One region of the Furfurilactobacillus rossiae genome, then DNA from elsewhere that is predicted to be linked to it. Evidence: predicted binding sites of a transcription regulator. Region 1 holds the regulator's gene; each other region holds the start of a gene.

What was found. The regulator Rex, encoded in region 1, represses fermentation and respiration genes when NADH is low (regulators of the CRP and FNR family bind a similar motif). The targets are predictions, from matches to a motif close to TTGTGAANTANTTCACAA.
Region 2: LROSL1_RS01530 (CdaR family transcriptional regulator) is a predicted target of Rex. The motif match lies at 2,806-2,823, and genes of this name have one in related genera.
Region 3: LROSL1_RS12085 (NAD(P)-dependent alcohol dehydrogenase) is a predicted target of Rex. The motif match lies at 2,826-2,843, and genes of this name have one in related genera.

Annotation. Positions count from the first base shown of each region.
Region 1 covers NZ_CP040586.1:2,111,818-2,118,737, forward strand. Annotated here, with positions in the region: gene groL (chaperonin GroEL) at 104-1,738, opposite strand; gene groES (co-chaperone GroES) at 1,809-2,093, opposite strand; gene LROSL1_RS10240 (redox-sensing transcriptional repressor Rex) at 2,341-3,003, opposite strand; gene LROSL1_RS10245 (ABC-F family ATP-binding cassette domain-containing protein) at 3,372-5,330, shown strand; gene tsaD (tRNA (adenosine(37)-N6)-threonylcarbamoyltransferase complex transferase subunit TsaD) at 5,423-6,463, opposite strand; gene rimI (ribosomal protein S18-alanine N-acetyltransferase) at 6,758-6,920, opposite strand, start outside.
Region 2 covers NZ_CP040586.1:313,746-320,665, forward strand. Annotated here, with positions in the region: gene LROSL1_RS01520 (ABC transporter permease subunit) at 1-556, shown strand, start outside; gene LROSL1_RS01525 (substrate-binding domain-containing protein) at 569-1,528, shown strand; gene LROSL1_RS01530 (CdaR family transcriptional regulator) at 1,696-2,736, opposite strand; gene LROSL1_RS01535 (GntP family permease) at 2,930-4,240, shown strand; gene LROSL1_RS01540 (glycerate kinase family protein) at 4,253-5,395, shown strand; gene LROSL1_RS01545 (hypothetical protein) at 5,499-5,756, shown strand; gene LROSL1_RS01550 (hypothetical protein) at 5,914-6,312, opposite strand; gene LROSL1_RS01555 (DNA cytosine methyltransferase) at 6,510-6,920, shown strand, end outside.
Region 3 covers NZ_CP040586.1:2,498,159-2,505,078, reverse strand. Annotated here, with positions in the region: gene LROSL1_RS12100 (Ig-like domain-containing protein) at 1-446, opposite strand, end outside; gene LROSL1_RS12095 (helix-turn-helix domain-containing protein) at 607-2,184, opposite strand; gene LROSL1_RS12090 (hypothetical protein) at 2,375-2,590, shown strand; gene LROSL1_RS12085 (NAD(P)-dependent alcohol dehydrogenase) at 2,894-3,994, shown strand; gene LROSL1_RS12080 (SDR family oxidoreductase) at 4,036-4,884, shown strand; gene LROSL1_RS12075 (NAD(P)-dependent alcohol dehydrogenase) at 5,448-6,569, shown strand; gene aldA (aldehyde dehydrogenase) at 6,658-6,920, shown strand, end outside.

The DNA of each region.
Region 1 (6,920 bases):
GTTAATATTTGCTGCAAAACAAAAAGTCAGAATCTACGGAAGTATCGCGTAGGTTCTGACTTTTAAGTTTGCTGTTAACAATCAGCATTGATGTTCAATTAAGCTACATCATACCGCCCATTTGAGCAGCTTGTGCAGCGGCAGCAGCATCGCCACCACCATTATCTTGCTTTGGTTCTTCAGCAACAACGGCTTCAGTCGTCAACAATAATGATGAAACAGAGGCAGCGTTTTGCAAAGCAGAACGGGTAACTTTGGTTGGGTCAACGATTCCGGCATCAACCATGTCAACCCATTCGTCAGTTGCAGCATTGTAACCAATACCTGGCTTTTGTGACTTCAACTTTTCAACGATAACGGAACCTTCACGGCCTGCGTTTTCGGCGATTTGACGAACAGGTTCTTCAAGGGCACGACGAACGATGTTAACACCCGTTTGGACGTCTCCTTCTTCTTTCAGGTCGGCCACAGCACCGATAGCGTTAACCAATGCAGTACCACCACCTGATACAAAGCCTTCTTCAACAGCGGCACGCGTTGCGTTCAAGGCATCTTCAATCCGGTAACGGCGTTCTTTCAATTCGGTTTCAGTAGCAGCACCGACGTTAATCCGTGCAACACCGCCTGATAACTTAGCCAAACGTTCTTGCAACTTTTCCTTGTCGAAGTCAGAAGTTGTTGCTTCTAATTCAGACTTGATGTTTGCAACACGTTCGTCAACAGCAGCCTTGTCGCCAGCACCTTCAACAATGGTTGTGTTGTCCTTAGTGATCGTGATCTTACCAGCTTGACCCAACTGATCAACAGTTGTGTCCTTCAGGTTCAGACCAAGGTCATCAGTGATAACAGTACCACCTGTCAAAGCAGCAATATCTTCAAGTTGTGCCTTACGACGGTCACCAAAACCAGGTGCCTTAACAGCAACAACATTGAATGTCCCACGCATCTTGTTCAAAACAAGCGTTGGTAAAGCTTCACCAGTAATATCATCAGCAATGATAAGTAATGCACGGCCTTGTTCAACAACAGATTGCAACAATGGCAAAATGTCTTGAATGTTGGCAATCTTCTTATCTGTAATCAAGATGTAAGGGTTGTCCAAGTCAGCTTCCATCTTGTCATTGTCAGTAACCATGTATTGACTCATGTATCCACGGTCAAACTGCATCCCTTCAACGACATCAGAAGTTGTTTCAATTCCCTTGGATTCTTCAATGGTAATAACACCATCGTTACCAACCTTTTCCATAGCGTCAGCAATTAACTTACCAACTTCTGGATCAGCGGCTGAAATTGACGCAATTTGTGCAATATCAGACTTAGTCTTAACATCGTGGCTCATCTTGTGCAAAGCATCGACAGCGGCAGACGTTGCTTTTTCAATCCCAGTCCGGATACCAACAGGGTTAGCACCAGCGGTAACGTTCTTCATCCCTTCGTTAACGATGGATTGGGTTAAAACAGTAGCAGTCGTTGTGCCATCACCAGCGATGTCGTTGGTCTTGGAAGCAACTTCAGCAACTAGCTTAGCACCCATATTTTCAAAGTGGTCTGACAATTCAACCGCTTTGGCAATTGTGACACCATCGTTAGTGATGGTAGGTGAACCATAACTTTGTTCCAAAACAACGTTGCGGCCTTTAGGTCCAAGGGTCGTTTTAACTGTGTTTGCTAATTTATCAACACCGGCAAGCATTGCGCTGCGGGCATCTTCAGAAAACTTTAAATCTTTAGCCATTGTGAATTTCCACCTCAACTGTAATTTATTGTGATTTTCTTTTATTGTTCAAACGTACTGTAAACTTTAACTAGTCCACAACTGCGACAATGTCTTTTTCATGGAGAACGAGGTAATCATTGCCCTCGTACGATACTGCTGTGCCGGCGTACTTATCAAACATAACGGTGTCGCCTTCCTTAACAGATGGTGCAACCTTTGTACCATTGTCTAAGACGCGGCCTTCACCAACTGAGATAACCTTCCCAGTGGTTGGCTTTTCTTGAGCGTTGCTGGCAAGCACAATGCCGCCAACAGTTTGTTCTTCTTCTTCAGCAGCCTGTAAAATAACGCGATCTCCTAATGGTTTTAACACGTTAATCCCTCCAATAATTTCGTTGAAATTGAATGCTTTTAGCACTCTTACACGTTAAGTGCTAACAACATGCTCTATAATAACCATGCCCGTTTATGAATGCAAGTGTTTTGGTCAAACTTAGTCAAAAAGTTTGTCAGCTGTCTTAGAAACCGCATCACAAAAGGCGTTTGGAGAATCAGTCAAACCATTTTTGTCTGACTAACACCCAAACGCCTATTCAAGAAGCAATAATTCAGTTTTCTAATTAATCCTGAGACTTTTCGTTCCCGCCTAACAACTCACCATAATTATCAATAAAATAAATTAAGGTTTGAAGCTCATTGGTCAAATCAACATTTTGAACCCGAATGGTATCAGGAACAGACAACCGTCGTGGCGTAAAGTTCAAGATTCCACGTACATCGGCCTTTGCCAGTTCATCAGTGACCTCTTGCGCCGTGTTTTCTGGCACCGTAATAATTGCAATGGCGATCTGTTGATCACGCAATTGTTTACCCATTTCTGACAACGGATAAATCGGGACACCACTTTGAACCGTGTTGACGATATTGTCATTAACATCAAACGCAGCACTGATTCGAACATTACTGTTTTGATGAAAATTAAAGTTGAGCAACGCATGCCCAAGATTACCAACCCCGACCAATGCGACATTAGTCAATTGATCCTGATTGAGAATCTTTTTAAAGAATTCGATCAGTTTAGGCACATCGTACCCATAACCACGTTTGCCCAATGCGCCAAAGTAAGAGAAATCACGGCGAATCGTCGCTGAATCGACTTTAACAGCCTCAGACAGCTCAGTGGACGAAACGCGCGTTTTATCCGCATCCAGTAAAATATTTAAGTAACGGTAATAAATCGGCAGCCTTTTTGCTGTCGCGCGTGGAATTCGTTGTTCAGCCACAGCGGTTCACTCCTTTTAATCCTACATTTGTTTGTGAAAATAAACTATACGTAAATTATAGCATAAGGACGGTTATTGTGAAGCATATTTCATACCAGTCTTCGGGCATTTCACAAACTGGCAAGGGCATTTCGTAAAATGCCGGGGTAAAACTAGCAACTACAGAAGCTTTTATACCTGTTTCAAAAAAGGTAAAACAGGCGGTCTTGTTAGCTTAATCACAACGACGAAAATATCATTCTTCACAATCTGTGGCACTTCTGACCATTTCAAATGTGTGTTTTCTGCTCACTGCCAGCTCAACATAGTGTCGCCGCACCGAACATGCTAAAATAGTGTTTAACTAATTCAAATGAAGGAGTACGCATATGTTAGTTCTTCAGGTTCAACAGGTCGCCCGCCGTTTTGGTGCGGACACATTGTTTGAACATGTTTCCATGACAATTGAAGACCACGGCCGCGTGGGGCTGGTTGGTCGAAATGGCGCCGGCAAGTCCACCTTGCTTAAGATTATCGCTGGTATTAATGATCCCGACGAAGGTACGATATCGGTTGCCAAAGGCATGACCATCGGATATTTGCCACAAGATGCCGGACTCGATTCAGACAACACTGTGTGGGATGAAATGCTGACGGTTTTTGCCACCCAGCAGCAACAAGAACGACAACTGCGCGAATTGGAACAGCAAATTGCCGATCCCACTGCTGATCATCAAAGTGACGCTTACAAACGTTTGCTAAATGCTTACGACCAAACGCAACACGATTTTGAGGCAAACAACGGTTACGGCTACCAAGCCTCAATTCGCGGCGTTTTACACGCTTTTCACTTTGATGAATCCACTTTTCAACGCAATGTCATGAGCTTTTCGGGTGGTCAAAAAACACAACTTGCACTCGCAAAGTACTTGCTACAACAGCCCGATTTACTCATTTTGGATGAACCTACTAACCACCTGGATATTGAAACATTATCATGGTTGGAAGACTACTTGAAAGGTTATCCTGGTGCTGTCTTGATTGTTTCACATGATCGTTACTTTCTCGATCACGTGGTGCAGGATGTGTTTGACATGAATCAGCACACCCTGACCCACTACCACGGCAATTACTCCGCCTACTTAACGCAAAAGGCCGAACGAATCAAAACCGAACAACGGGCGTTTGAAAAACAACAAACACAAATCAATGCGCTTGAGGATTTCGTCAATCGCAACATTGTTCGCGCCTCCACCACTAAACGGGCTCAGTCACGGCGCAAGCAATTGGAGAAGATGGACCGTTTGGAAGCGCCTAAAGATGATGATCAATCCATCCGGATTCGTTTCACACCTGATAGCGAAAGTGGCAAGGAAGTCCTCAATGTCGACAACGTCAGCATTGGCTATGAATCCGATCATCCACTGGCAACTAACGTAAACTTTCACGTTGTCAAACAGCATGTTGTGGGCATTATCGGACCAAACGGGGTTGGAAAATCAACCCTCCTAAAATCAATTCTTCATCAGCTCCCCTTGTTGGCGGGCACGGTTAAGATTGGTGGCAGTGTTACGATTGGCTACTATGATCAGGAACAGGCTGTGCTTCATGATGAGAAAACTGTTTTAAACGAAGTATGGGACGAGCATCCGACTATGCCTGAACGGGATGTGCGCACCCTACTCGGCAGTTTTCTCTTTACTGGTGATGACGTTGCTAAGCCCGTTCATAATTTAAGCGGCGGCGAACGTGCCCGTTTGTCACTAACTAAATTGTCGCTTGATCATGACAACTTTTTAATTCTTGATGAACCGACTAACCATTTAGATATCGATTCACGAGAAGTACTGGAAGAAGCGCTTAACAATTTCATGGGAACCGTTTTATTCGTTTCTCATGACCGTTATTTCATCAACCAAGTCGCCACAGAAATCGTTGAATTGTCTGCCTCAGGTACACAGTGGTTTGAAGGCGATTACGATGATTATCAGGCCGAACTCGCTAAGCGGTCAGCGTCTGTTGATGTCGAGCATCATGAGACTGAATCTAATGGCTCAGCAACTGCCAGTGTATCAAATTATGCCGCTAATAAAGCTGAACAACGCGAGCAAAGAAAGTTGCAACGCGCTGTCGATGAGTTGGAAGCACAAATTGACGACCTTGACCAACAAAGTCATACAATTACTGGGGCGATGCAGGCGCCTGAAAATGCCAGTGACATCGGCAAGTTAACGGACCTGCAACATCAGTTGGACAATCTAGATGCTCAAAGCGACAGCCTGTCAGAAAAGTGGGCAGCAGCTGGTGAGGCGTTGGAAGCCTATAATAATGATCACCACCTACAGTGACTTTAAATATGCAATTGAAAACGGGATCACATCTAACCGGCCATTAGCCGCATTGATGTGATCCCGTTTTCAGTTGTACCTATATTTGCACTTTATGCTTCAACGCCAGTTAGCCAAGGAAACTCCAAGCTCGGATCTGCATTGAGACTCATATCAGCACGATCGCCTTTAGCATAAGCAATATGCGCAGCCGCCCCAATCATTGCCGCGTTATCACCACATAATGCCAGTGGTGCAGCGACAAGCTTCGTTTGTGGTGCAAAGCGTGCCATCTTGGCCTTCAAAGCGTCTCGAAGACCATGATTTGCCGCAACACCGCCAGCCAACACAAGCTGTTTAACTTGGTATCGTTCTAGAGCAGATAATACCTTAGTGACCAAAACGTCCACCACGCTAGCCTGAAAGCTTGCAGCTAAGTCTGCACGATCCAACTGTTCGCCACGCTGGTCTGCATTATGAACCGTATTAATAAACGCACTCTTAAGGCCACTAAAGCTAAAATCGTAGTTAGCTTCGTGGATCATCGCCCGTGGAAAATTAAACGTATCGTGGCCTTCGTGGGCTAGCCGATCAATTTCCTTACCCGCAGGATAGGGAATTCCCAGCACGCGGCCCACCTTATCAAAGGCTTCACCAGCAGCATCATCACGAGTGTCGCCAATAATTTCGAATTCCCCCGCTGCCTTCATCAACACGATCTGCGTATGACCGCCAGACACTAATAACCCGAGCGATGGAAACGTCAAGGGTTCAACGTAACGGGCCGCGTAAATGTGACCCGCCATATGGTTAACGGGCACTAACGGTAAATGATGTGCGAAGGCAAACGTCTTAGCAGCAGTCACACCAATTAGTAACGATCCGACTAAACCTGGTCCGTAGGTAACGGCAACAGCCGTTAATTCTTCAGGCGTTACATCTGCTTCTGTCAAAGCCTTGCGAATGCCAATGGTAATTTCCTCGATATGATGGCGACTGGCCACTTCCGGCACGACACCACCAAATCGTTGGTGACTCTTAATCTGTGTTGCGACAAAGTTACTTAAAATGTGCTCGCCATTTTCTACAACAGCAACACTCGTTTCATCACAACTTGTTTCAAAGGCTAAAATCAATTCCCGTGCTTCTGTCACTGTTTTCTCCTTTTTGGCTCGGACCTTCCCGAGCTTCGGCATCACTCTTCTTAAACGTGCACCTGACTTCTGAATCCTGTGCATAAGCTACAACCCAAAGCATTCGGAAAACCACCGAATACCCCGTGTTGTTTCTTATTGCTCGGATTCAACCGAAGTTAGGCATCACTCTTTTAAAACGTGCACCTGTCGCTCAAGGCCCTGTGCACAACCCAAAGCTGTCATCCCACAAGCAAAGCACGCTTGCATGCTGCCACCTTTACGTTGTTGCTCGGACCTTCCCGAGCTTCGGCATCACTCTATCTTTTTTTGCATAATCCAGGCATCTTCGACGGGACGGTCGTAATAGTCAGGACGGCGCATCAGTTTATGAAAGTCGAGGCTCTCATACAAACCCAACGCAGCCTCGTTATGAACCCGAACTTCTAAGGTCACCACTGTTCCCGCTTCATATCGT
Region 2 (6,920 bases), 960 kb from region 1:
TGCAACGTATGTGTTTACTAAAGGTAACCCAATTACAGGCGCCAAGATGAGCAATAACTTTGGCTTCCAATTCTTTGGTCAAGGTTACTTATTCGGTATCCCATTCCCTGTCTACATCATGGTATTGTTCTATATCCTTGCGTTTATTCTGTTACACCGGACAACGTTTGGTCGTAAGACTTATGCCTTGGGTGGTAACCCTCGGGCTGCTTTTGTTGCTGGTGTTAAGAACAATAAAATGATCATTTGGATCTACACTCTGGCAGGTTTTCTTTCTGCGGTTGCTGGGATGATCTTAACGTCACGTCTGGCATCTGCTCAGCCTGATGCAGGGGTGGCCTACGAAATGGATGCCATTGCCGCCGTTGTGTTAGGTGGAACGAGTCTAGCAGGTGGTAAAGGTAAGATGTTCGGAACGTTGATTGGTGCCTTAATTATCGGGGTTCTAAACAACGGTATGAATTTACTTGGAATTTCGAGTTTCTATCAACAGATCGTTAAAGGGATCGTGATCCTGGTCGCTGTCCTGCTCGATCGTAAGCAGGCCAAAGCCTAGGGAGGGGTACTCATGAAAAAGGGTAAACGATATGTACTTGTTCTAGTTGCATTGTTTGCATTGAGTTCAATTATTTTAACCGGGTGTAAAGCAGTTTCATTAACGCCGCCAACATTCGGTGGCACGCACACTACCAAGAAGTCAAAGGACAAGCTGAAGGTTGGGGTATCACTCTCAACATTGAGTAACCCGTTCTTCATTTCAGTTCGTAACGGGATTAATGGTGTTGCCAAACAAAATGGCACTAAAACTGAAGTGTTTGATGCACAAAATGATAGTTCCAAACAGTCCAGTGACATTGAAGATCTGATTCAGAAGAAGGTTGATGTTATCATCATTAACCCTGTTGACTCAGATGCCATTGTTCCTGCTGTTAAGGATGCAAACAACGCTGGTATTCCAGTTATCGCCTGTGATCGTGGGTCTAACGGTGGGAAACTACTGACGACGGTTGCTTCTGATAACGTTAAAGCCGGTAAGATGGCTGCTCAATACATGATGAGTAAAGTGCCAAAGGGCGGTCAGGTTGCTGAACTTGAGGGAACGCCTGGTGCGGATGCTGCCATTCAACGTGGTAAAGGATTCAATACCGCTGCCAAGAACAATCTGAAGATTGTGACGAAGCAAAGTGCAGATTTTGACCGTGCTAAGGGACTTTCCGTTATGGAAAACATTTTGCAGGCTCACTCATCTATCCAAGGTGTGTTTGCCCAAAATGATGAAATGGCACTCGGGGCTGTTAAAGCCATTAACAATCCAGATCTAGTTGTTGTTTCCATTGATGGTGAACCTCAAGGATTAACTGCTGTTAAGCAAGGCAAGATTTCTGGTATTATTGCCCAGTCACCAGAAGTTGAAGGACAGTTGGCCATCAAGGCTGCCTATGCACACTATCAAGGCAAGTCAGTACCTAAGCACACAACGTCACCAATTCACTTGGTTACGAAAGAAAATGTGTCTAAGTATAAATAGTCAGATGAATAAAGGCTGTTAAAGAGCGCTTTGATCGATATTGAGAAAATCGATTTAAAATAGCCCCGGCAATTTTGTTTTGAATTGCTGGGGCTATTTTTTGTTTGCGTTCAAAAGTATATTAATCCGCTTAATTAGTTAAGGCTGATTTTAAGAAAATAGTGTCCCTAACTATTCAGCTTAATCAGTAAACTGCCAATATAAAGTTCCACAAGATCCTTAAAGTTCCGTGGATTCAGTCCCGTCTCCTCATGAATTTTGTTCAGCTGGTAGCTAAGCGTGTTGCGGTGAATGTGTAGGTTAGTGGCGGCGTGTACTAAATTGCCGTTAGCATCGATAAATGCATCCAGTGTTTTGAACAGTTCTCCCTGATCACCGTCAATGGTGGCATTGCGCAGACGTTCAAGAGTATCGGGAATAATCAATTTACTGTTGGCGATTGCGCTGATAAACTGAACCTGTTCAAACGAAATCAGGCTCGGATCGGCTAGTTTTGTTTGAATATCAATGACTTGCAGCGCTTGATTGACCGTTGTTTTAATAAGGTTCGTTTTGGTGCCGATCCCAATGGCAATGTGGTTGTCCTTGGCAAAACTAGTTAACCGTTTAATCGTTGTGTCGTAGGCAGTTAAAACTAGGCTAGTGTTGTCACTCAATTGAAGCAAGTAATCCGCAGTATCCATGGGGATTTGCGGCAGGTGTGTGGCGTGCAGGGCTAGGGCCACTCTTGGTTGTTCAACCTGGATGCCCAATTGCTCAGCTTCCAAGTACAAGGATGAACTTTTAGAAATGACGGTTTTCGTTTGAATCCACTGGTGCAGGAAACGATTTAGACGGGAGGTGTGTTCCTGACGAATGGCGTCCGTTTGCGCTTGGGAAATCAACAGTTCCGTTGCAGTGCTCAATAAAGATGCCAATGGTGTAACTTTCTCCGGATCACCGGTAATTCCGATGACACCAATAATTTGGTGGTCAAACACAACCGGTGAATTGACGCCAGGTTGACCGTGTTCACCATATGATTCGGCCATTGGTAATGACTGGCCCGAGCTAATTGCTTCAACGGCACCGCGATGGAGTGATCCAATCCGCTTTTTATCACCACTGGCAATGATGGTGCCGGTTTCGTCCATCATATTGATATTGTAAGGAATCTGTTTCATCATCTTATCTACGATTGACTGTGCAAGAGTTGGCTCAAGCTTCATTTAAATCACCCCGATTAACAGCGTTTGATTAGCGCTAGTTCCCTATAGTTATCTTAAGACATCTAAGTATTGTGAATGAATATGCAAAGTGACCAAATTCACACAACATTTTTGGCAGTTTGATACTGTTTTATGTAACCGCTTTAACGTAAAGTATACCGTAAAGTTAGTAATCTATTTGGAGGGATGTACTGTGGTAAACGTAACGGTGAGTTGGATCGGTGCGCTGGTTGGGTTAGCTTTAGCCATTATTTTGATTTTACGTAAACTCAACCCAGTGTACTCGTTATTATTGGGGACGATTGTCGGCGCCATTATCGGGGGTGCCAACTTGGTCCAAACGGTGAATATTGTGGTCGCCGGAACCCAAAGCGTGATGGGGACAGTGGTGCGCGTGTTGGCCGCTGGTGTGCTGGCTGGTGTCATGATGGAATCTGGCGCTGCTAACACGATTGCCAAGACGATTGTGAACAAACTTGGTGAGGGACTGGCGATATTCTCGCTCGCCTTATCAACGATGATTATCACAGCGGTTGGTGTCTTTATCCCGGTAGCTGTGTTGATTGTGGCGCCGATTGCGCTTGAAGTTGGTAGCCGCATGAAGATTTCCAAACTGGCGTTGCTGGTCGCCCTGTCTGGTGGCGGTAAAGCCGGTAACATCATTTCGCCAAACCCTAACACGATTGCGGCTGCGCGTGGCTTCCATTTGCAACTGAGTTCTGTGATGGTTGCAGACTTTGTACCAGCGTTGTTTGGCCTTGCAATGGCCGTATTACTGGCAACAGTTTTGAAGAATCATGGTGACATTGCCAGCATGGCGGATGTTGAAGCAAACCAAGACACGGGTGCGACGCCTGATCCAGATAATTTGCCATCGTTTCGGTCAGCCATCGTTGCGCCACTCGTGGCCGTTATTTTATTGCTGATCAATCCGATCGGTAGCATTCTGCACATTGCTGTCCTGCAGAAATTCCAGGTTGACGCGATGTACATTCTGCCTTTGGCTGGGGTGCTGGGGATGTTTGCCATGCATCAAGGTCGGCAGATTCTCGCTTACACTAAGTCAGGTATGGATCGAATGACGGATGTCGTGCTTATCTTGATTGGTGCCGGAGCTATTGGTGGTTTGATTACCGCCTCGACTCTGCCAGCCGTGATTGTTCATTTGATCAAAATTTCTGGTATCTCTGGCACGTTCTTGGCACCAATCGCCGGAATTCTGATGGCTGCCGCAACGGCTTCGACCTCAACCGGTGTCATTCTCGCGACCGGTTCGTTTGGCAAAGCCATTCTGGCCTTCGGGACCGCGCCACTGGCAGCCGCTGTGATGGTTCATACCGGTGCGACGGTGATTGACCACCTGCCACAGGGGAACTATTTCCACGTCACCGCCAACGCGATGAATATGGATCTGAAGGCGCGGATGAAGTCCGTTCCGTATGAAACAGCTGTTGGTCTGACGATGACCATTGTCGGCACGCTTATGTATGGGTTCTTACTCTAGGAGGACAACAAAATGAAATTTGTGATTGCACCAGACTCATTTAAAGGAAGCCTCACTGCCAAGGAAGCGGCAGATGCAATCGAGACCGGTATCAAACGGATTTTCCCAGACGCCGACTACGAAAACGTGCCCATGGCCGATGGTGGCGAGGGCACTGTCCAATCGCTAGTTGATGCAACGCATGGGACTTTTCGGACGATTGATGTCTTGAACCCACTGCAAGAGACCGTTCCCGCTGAATATGGCATCTTGGGCGACGGACAAACAGCTGTAATCGAAATGGCAGCCGCCAGCGGTATTCAGTTTGTTAACGATGAAACGAAAAATCCGTTGATCACTACGACTTACGGCACCGGTCAGTTGATTGCGGATGCACTGCAACGTGGCGCTACCGAAATCATTATTGGTATTGGCGGTAGTGCGACCACAGATGGTGGTGCGGGAATGGCCGAGGCGTTGGGCGCCAAGTTCTTGGATGCTTCTGGATCGCCAATTAAGCGTGGTGGCGGTGGTTTAGCTGACTTGGCGACTATTGATGTCAGCGAGATGAACCCGTTGTTGAAAGATGCACATATTCGAATTGCGTCTGATGTGACGAATCCATTGGTTGGTGAAACTGGTTCCGCTGCTGTGTTTGGACCACAGAAGGGTGCGACGCCTGAGATGGTTAAGCAGTTGGATGCGAATTTGGCACACTACGCTGAGGTGTTGAGGACAACTCTGGGTGTCGATTTGGCAGATTACCCTGGCGCCGGTGCTGCTGGTGGTCTGGGTGCCGGACTACTTGCCTTCACCAACGCCAAAATGGAAAAAGGTGTTGAGATTGTCGTTCAAATGACTAAATTGAAAGAACGCGCTAAAGACGCCGACTTTGTCTTCACTGGTGAAGGTGGCATCGATTTCCAGACCCAATATGGCAAGACGCCGATGGGGACAGCGCAGGCCGCTCATAGCGTGAGTGACCATGTGACGGTCATCGCTTTAGCCGGTAACGTGGGGAAGGGCATTGATCAGTTGTATGACCTCGGGATTGACGTTGTGATGGGGATATTGCCCGGCGTTGAGGATTTGCCGACTGCGGTTGCACATGCGAAGGATAACTTGACTAGTACTGCGGAGAATGTGGCACGGTTGATTAGGCGTGCACATAAATAAGCGGAAAATAAGATATAATTCCTGTTAGATAAATCCATTCTTTGTGATTACGCGAGTGCTTGAGATTTGAGTCATTTTTTTTGGACGACAGGAGTTGATTCAAATGTTCCTTCAAAATCTAGCTATTTCAATTTTTTTAGTTTTTGGCGTGTTACTTATTATTGCTGGTTTTAAAATAAATTCGCATACTTTGACCGATTATGCTAGCGTCGCAGATAGCACTGATGCAGGCCCATGGATTGCTTTGTTGAGTTTTCTGTTTAAAAAGGCTGGCTTCAAACGATACGGCAAGGCGGCGTTTGTGATGGTCGGAGGTCTCCTAATAGCTGTATGCATTGTGCTACTGATAGTTTTGAATTGATGACTGGAATTTCTATTTTGTTTGAAAAATCCCTCTATTTGGATGCATTTAATATAAGTACTTTTGATGAGTTAAGCTGTTACAGAAAAAACGTCACAGTATGGTAGAATCTCAATTTTTTAAGATTCTACCGTACCGTGACGTTTTATTTGTATATTTATAGGTTGCTAAAGAACTGAATGATGATTAGCTTTATTTGTTCAATTAAATCGATTCCTGTGAAATAATAGTAAGCTTTCCAACCAATATAAAATACTACGACAAAGCCAATGACTGTTAGCAGTCGATCCCAGGTACGACTATATCTACTTCTTCGGTAAGCACGCTTTTGAAGTTTACGCTGTTGCTTTTGCATCTTTTGTGACTGGATATGTTGTTGTTCCGCATTAATTTCGCGCTGCGCAGCGAGTGCTTGACGTTGCCGAGAATCGCTGATTATTTGAGCATTACGTCGCTGAACTTCTAAGTCGTGTTCCTGTTTAGCTTGTAAATAAGCTGCATGCCACTTAGGATCGTTTTTGCGTTTCTCATAAAAATCGAAGCTATGATATGCCATTGAGACTACACCGCCATTCGTTATTCTGATTTGATTTTATCGTAGAAGGATTAAAAATGGGACATATTGTAAAAAGTAGTTTTAAAGGTAACAATTGATTTTTATATAATAGACAAATGAAAATGACTTGAAATTTCTAAATGAATTGATATGATGGGGTATATAAAAAATGTTTTCGAACAAAGGAGGATAAACCCATCACAAATCTATCAACTAGGGAAGTCGCGCGGATATTGAAGTGTTCTCCACAGCAAGTTAGAAATTTTGCTAAAAATGAGAATCTGCCATTTGAACGTATTGGTAAAATGCTTGTTTTTAATGATCAAGAAGTACAAAAATGGGTTACTGAAACTGGGTATGTTATAGAACCTGACGATCATCGACGCAAAAGTCAAAATGTGCCAGCAAAAATCGCTTTGAGTTTTTTTACCGGAGCAGGCGGTCTAGATATTGGAATGGCAAAGGCTGGAATCCATCCGTTATTAGTTAATGATATTGATAAAAATGCTAGAAAATCAATATCACAAAATTATCCGAATGAGGCCTTGGTAGGCGATGTGAATAATTTAACGATGCAAAAAGTGTATGACTATGCGCGAATCCCAAGT
Region 3 (6,920 bases), 390 kb from region 1:
AATGGCACGTTTTGTTCACCTAATCCGACTGTCGCCGCATTGAGTTTGGTCGAGAAGGTAATGGTGCCATGAAGGTTAGTCAGGGTTGCTGCAGTTTCATTAAACGTAACCACCATTGTGCCATCGGTTTTTATGTCGACACTTCCCAGCTCCGTGCCATCATCTGCAAGCAGCGGAAAAGTTGATTCTTTTGAGACACGAAGGGCGTCAGGTAATTGAATCTCCATTTGATCGTTAGCAGCGATATGAACGTCGTTTGGCACTGCCCAGTCGTAGCGTACATTGACGTTACTGGCATAACTAAAATTGGGCCCATTTGTAATTGTTCCACTAGTGATGAATTCGTTGCCGTATGTGGCGGCTTGTGCGGTCTGAGTGTTGAAAATGAAGCCGATCATCACGGTGAACATCACAAGTAGCCAGTTTATTAATCGAGAATTTTTCATAATTCTATCTTCCTCTCAAGTTACTCTTGAAAATAGCGTACGAGAGAAATGAGAGGATAATATCTCAAACTTCACGGTCAGTTCGATTTTTACGAGAAATCCGATTGGCGAAAAATTGATATACCTAGAAAAATGATGAATTTATGATATTCTGTGCCGATTAAAGTACGTTCTTGGGTGTTCGATGGCATGGTGGAGTTGTTGCCGATAGCTCGCGGGGATGCCCAGTTAGGCCTCGATTATTTGGGGTGGTTTGGAGTAATTCAGTTATTTTATTCAAATCATCTTCGGATCCTAGGTCCGTCAAAATGTACGTTTGTGTAGCTTGAATGACAGGCTGATCAGGACAATGGTCAGATAAATAGAGGTCATATTGTTTATTTGGGTCAAAGACCTCAACTGTTGTTCTAAGTGTCTGATTAAAGTAGTTTTGGCAAATTTGAATAAAGGGTTCAAGCCACATCTCACCAATTTCCGGGTCGACGCCAATTCGGTAGGTCGGTGCAAATCGCTGTCTCAACGTTAAACGCAGTAGCACCATAAGCTGTTGCACATATCCTGGATCGACAGAAAGTTGAAATTTGTCTGCCATGGATGAAACGATAACGCGAGTGAGTTCGTGGGCCTGACGAATGATTAATTCATTATGAAGGCGTTTGTAGTAACGCGTTGTTGTATCTGGACGCATAACGTTGATATGACCAGCACAAACGGTCAGGTTGACCAATGTACGATAGAGAGTAGCGACACTGTATCGCGTAATGGTTGGCGTGTCTAAATTAAGCATTGGCTGAACATGTTCTTGGTGGATGGTTTGCGCCGTACTAGCTAAGGAATCGGTGGGATTCACCATATCCACAGCGGGTTGCCAAAAGGCGTCGTCAATGGGGAAAACTTCATGAGCAACACAAAAAATCAATAAACTTTGCTCCAGTTCTGTCTTCTCGATTCGCTGCATAAACGTCGGCATCGAATCCTGTAGTTGCCGCCACAACTGTTGAAAATGAGGCGCACCCACCATGGTCTTATAGACTTGGCGAGCGAGGGGCGATAAGGTCATTGTCGTGTTGGCATGGCGATTACGTAGCCGAATAATCAGTAGCCAAGTGTACAGTTTGCGAGGCCCGTCGGCTGCGAGATATTTATTAGACCCATCGATTAATAAACGATGCATTGTTTCCGCTAAAGGACTGTTGCGTTGCAAGTAACGACGATAAACGTACTGGTCTTTTGGACAGACATTCCACAGCAGTTCATACATTAAATGTTGGATAGCGAGATCTGGGCCAGTGAGTTGCAGTTGATTGATTTTGACGTGAAAGGGCGCTAAAAGATCATTGAGTTCGGCAATCTTACGGTAAAGAGTGGCCACACTGAAGTTGAGTTTCGTAGCTAACTGAATGCTTGTTAGATTGGGATTGAGAACGATATTTTCGATAATACTAATTTTGGGTGTCTGGCGATAGTACGAAAAAATGAGCGTTTTCAGACTCATTTGACCGTTGATATGCAAGTGAACTTTTTCGTCATTCCATTTAAAGGAAATATCATATTGAGTTAGCGAAGGTCTCAGCACCATTTGGATGGCTTGCAGGTCGTCCATTAATAAATTTCGGCTTGAAAAAGGTAACGCGCTCGCAATTTCCGAAATTTTGGCCTCACCATTATTACGGTATAGATACTGCAAAATCCTAATCTGTCGCCGTTCAAACGGCTCTAAAAGATCTTCTTTGTTCATTATTCCACCTCAGTGTCGTAAATAACTGTTGCCATTAATTAATTTACCCACTAAACTAAACGTGTGGTTCTCAAATTTTTCGATAATTTTTGAATTATTGCAAGGCAGTTTTAATCTTCAATTTGTATCTTTAGAATAACGGAAATGATTTTGTTAAGACATTTTTGTGCTTAGGAGGCAAATAGCAGTCGTGGAGAAATTAAAGGCTTCATTAACAAACAAGAAACAGTATCATGATGACCAACTTGGCGATTATAAAATGACGGCTTTGGAATTGGGTAGTGGCTTTTTTCAGTTCGACATTGATAGTTTGATTTATCAGGGAAGAATTGTCGAATCGCGTCGTAATGATGGCACGTTTCTAACCACGCTTGGTGATCAAGAACGAGTTATTGAAATCGAGTAGTTAAGATTGTTATTGTTAGTAATTGAATAAATGATTGTTGATGGCATCAGTTGCTTTTGCTACTGGTGTTTTTTTGCGCGGTGGGAACACCGAATCGTTGGCAAAATGCCCAATATGCGAACCTATTAGCTGATAGTAAAGTGACCTTACAAACTAAAATGCTTGCACGAGCAAATAAATGATCAAAATAAAAACGGATTCTAGCGAAATTCATCTCAAAATTGTTACGATACTCATGTGAGATAACTTACAAAGCATTTGATGGTCAATTTGTGTACACAGCAAAGATAAGGAGTACAAATCATGCAAATTACAGCAGCTGTTGCGCCAGCTAAAGGTGAATCCTTAGTTGTTGAACCCGTTGAATTAGATGACACGTTACATGGTGATCAATTATTAGTTAAAATCGTTGCGGTCGGCGTTTGTGGCGCAGATATTATGCGTGCCAAAACCGGTATGGGACGCAGTGAATTTCCGATTGTTTTGGGACATGAAGGTGCCGGCATTGTCGAGCAGGTCGGTGAAGATGTACGTGAATTTGAAGTTGGTGATCATGTGGCGATTTCGTATGCTAGCTGTGGTCACTGTCGCCAGTGTCTGGCCGGTCGTCCGTATGCGTGTGAACGCTCAGATGAATTGAATTTTGGCGGCGTTGATTACTACGGTGGTAGTCGTTTTACCTTGAACGGTCAGCCAGTAACGTCTTTTTTCCAGCAATCATCGTTTGGTACCTATGCGAAGGTTCAGGAACGAAACGCTGTTAAAGTAACCAAGGACGTTGATGTTAGCCTGCTTGGACCATTGGGATGTGGCTTACAAACGGGGGCTGGTACCGTTATGCATATTCTTAAACCCGAAGTTGGCAGTTCAATGGCAGTGTTCGGTACTGGAACGGTCGGCGATGCAGCCATTATGGCGGCTAGGGCGATGCACGTTGCCAAAATCATCGCTGTTGATATCTTTGATACGCGGCTGGCAGAAGCCAAAGCGCTTGGGGCAACAGATATCATCAACAGCAAGACAGTTGATGATGTGCCAGCGATGATTCAAGAAATGACTGATGGTGGTGTAGATTATGCTGTTGTTTCCGCTCCTGCTAATGGGCTACCAGAACAAGCCATCCGTAGCACAGGTATTCTCGGGCACACTGCAATTATTGGCGGCGCAGCGCATGCTGACTTGAGCATGATGAATGACATTCTGGTACCGGCGCGTCAAGTCACGGGTGTGTTACAAGGATTCTCATTGCCTAAGTTGTTTATTCCCCAACTGATTCAGTTGTATCAACAAGGTGACTTTCCGTTTGATAAACTGGTTAAGTTTTACGACCTAAAAGATGTCAATCAGGCCTTTGAAGACTCATTAAACGGAACCACAGTGAAGGCAATTTTGCGGATGCCTTAATTAGGAAAAATGACATTGATAAAGTTCATTAGGAGGTAAGCATGATGATTTTAGTAACCTCAGCAGCTGGCCACACTGGTCGCGTGATTGTGGACAAACTAGTGGCCGCTGGATTCGACGTAAAAGCGACGGACATTAATCCAGCCGTGAAAGATTTGCCGGGTATTCGTGAAGGGGTCGTTGCAGATTTAACCCGTGCAGATGAAATTGATAAGTTGATTGCGGATGTCGACAGTGTCGTGGAAATTCCCCCCTTGTTTGTCGCGGAAGAGGCGGATATTGGCCGATATTTGACGGACCAGTTGGCGGCTGCCCACAAGCAATTTATCTTTATTTCGGTTACTCATCCAATTCTATCTACGTTACGTCAGCATTTGATGAAACGTGATGTGGAAGAGCACATGATTTATACCGGGATGGTTAAGGATTATCAATACACGATTTTGCAACCGATGCACTATATGCATAATTTCAATCCAAACGTGGTTCACGAAACTGGTGCCTATAATATCTTTTATGATATCAATACCAAACTTTCCTATGTGGCACCGGAAGATGTTGGCGATGTGGTCGTAGCAGTTGCTCAAAATCCCGAGAAGCATAATAAAGCCACGTATGAATTGGTAGGTACGGATTACGCTTCACCGGTAGATCTAGTAGCATTGTATAATCGGTTAACAGGCGAGCATGCCGTTGCCAAGCGTGTCGATATGACAGAGTTTCTTAATCAGGCAGGCATTCAAAATGTTTATTCACGAGATGCCTTTCGCCACCTAGCAGATACGTATAGTAAGTGGGGACTCGATGGCAACTCGAATGTCCTACGCTTGTTACTTGGACGCAAACCAACAAGTTATGAAGATTATATGAAGCAGCAGATTAAATTTTAAATATGCAAACAGAGAGCGCGACATAACACGGTTTGGCTTTCTCAGGCAACGAAAAATGGATGTTTATGGGTGATTTTCCCGTGAACATCCATTTTATGTTAGATTAGCAAATGTCAGTGTTATGCTCCAATCGTTTTTAATTTGGTAAGAAAAGGGTTTGTGCGGTCAGCTTACAATTGCAAAATTCGATTTTTTATTTGGTTGCTCAATAGTTAAAAACTTGGCACAGTTATGCGCAGTAAGACGGACGTAAATCGGTGTTAAACATGATTTTTAATTAGATTTTGAGAATCAATTTGTTTTGCTCAGTAATTCTCAAAGATACTTAAAATAAACGATTTTATTTCACTGAATTATGCACGTAGGGGTTGAAACCGATTACATTTCGAAATACCATGAAGGCGTGGAACGTTCCAAAGTAGCTATAATTACATATCAACGATGTGCATGGAAAGATAAACAAGCACATAAAGATGTTATTACAGTTGCTCTTAATTGAAGTTGTTCTTGGCGAGCTCATTTGCTCAATAATTCACCAAATAATCATTTGGAGGAAAAACATCATGAAAATTAAAGCAGCAGTTGTTGAAAAAAAGGGTGGCCCGTTTGTGATCAAGGATGATGTTGAGTTATCCGAAATGCAGGCTGATGACCTACAAATTCACATGGTTGCCAGTGGCATTTGCCATTCAGACGAAGCCTTAAGAAAAGGTGATGCTGAAATTGGCTACCCAATTGTTTTGGGACACGAAGGCTCAGGAATAGTTGAAAAAGTGGGTCCAGAAGTTAAGAACTTCAAGGTTGGTGATCACGTTGTTTTGTCATTCTACGGTTGTGGTAACTGTGAGAACTGTTTGAAGGGGATGCCGACCCGCTGTCTAAATTATGCAGCGAATAATTTATCTGGTGTTCGTCCGGATGGTAGTGATCACTTTACGGAGGATGGTCATCGTGTCAGTGACATGTTTGATCAGTCATCATTTACGACAACCACTGTTGTTCGCGAACGTAACGCGGTTAAGGTTCCTAAGAACTTGGATTTGCGCCGTCTTGGACCTTTAGGTTGCGGCTATGTAACTGGTAGTGGGACTGTTCTGAACACATTGAAACCAAAACCTGGCGAAACTATCGCTGTCTTCGGGACTGGTGCCGTTGGCTTGGCAGCCATGATGGCTGGTAAGATTTCTGGCTGTACTACTGTCATTGCCGTTGATGTTGTCGATTCACGTTTGCAATTAGCCAAGGAACTTGGCGCAACCGACACAATCAATAGCAAGAACGAAAATGCCGTTGCTAAAATCAAGGAGCTGACGGATGGCAAAGGTGTCGACTACGCCGTTGATACCACTGGTGTAACGAAAGTTATGGAAGATTCCATTCAGGCACTCGCCCAGGGCGGAACCACCGCGACTATTGCTGTTACAGCTAACCACATTGACCTAGATACATGGAACGATCTTTGCACAAACGATCGCTCAATCATTGGGGTCAACATGGGCGATTCCATTCCACAAGTCGACATTCCTCGTTTGATCAAGTTCTACCAGATGGGCATGTTTGACTTCGACAAGACGGAAAAGTTCTATCCATTTGAGCAAATTAACGAGGCCAATGCCGATTCCGGTAGCGGTAAGACTATCAAGCCAGTTTTGGTGATTGATGATCAGTATAAGCCAGGAGAGTGAGGTCGAAGATTGGTAAGGACCGAGCAACATTCAAAAGACGTTTTCAGGTTTCCTTGCCACAAGCGACAAGGCAGAAAGGAAGCACATTATGTCTGAAGCAATTGCGTTAAAGCATTATCAAATGTATATCAATGGTCAGTTTGTTGACTCGAAATCGGGTAACACACTAACTGTCATTAACCCATCCGATGAACAACCAATCTCAACCGTTCCAAGCGCAACGGTTGAAGAAACGCGTGAAGCAATTGATGATGCGTTTGAAGCACAAAAGTCATGGAAAGAGGTTCCAGCCGCAACCCGTGGTGCATATCTGCACAAGATTGCTGAAGAAATTCGGAACCAAGAAGACGA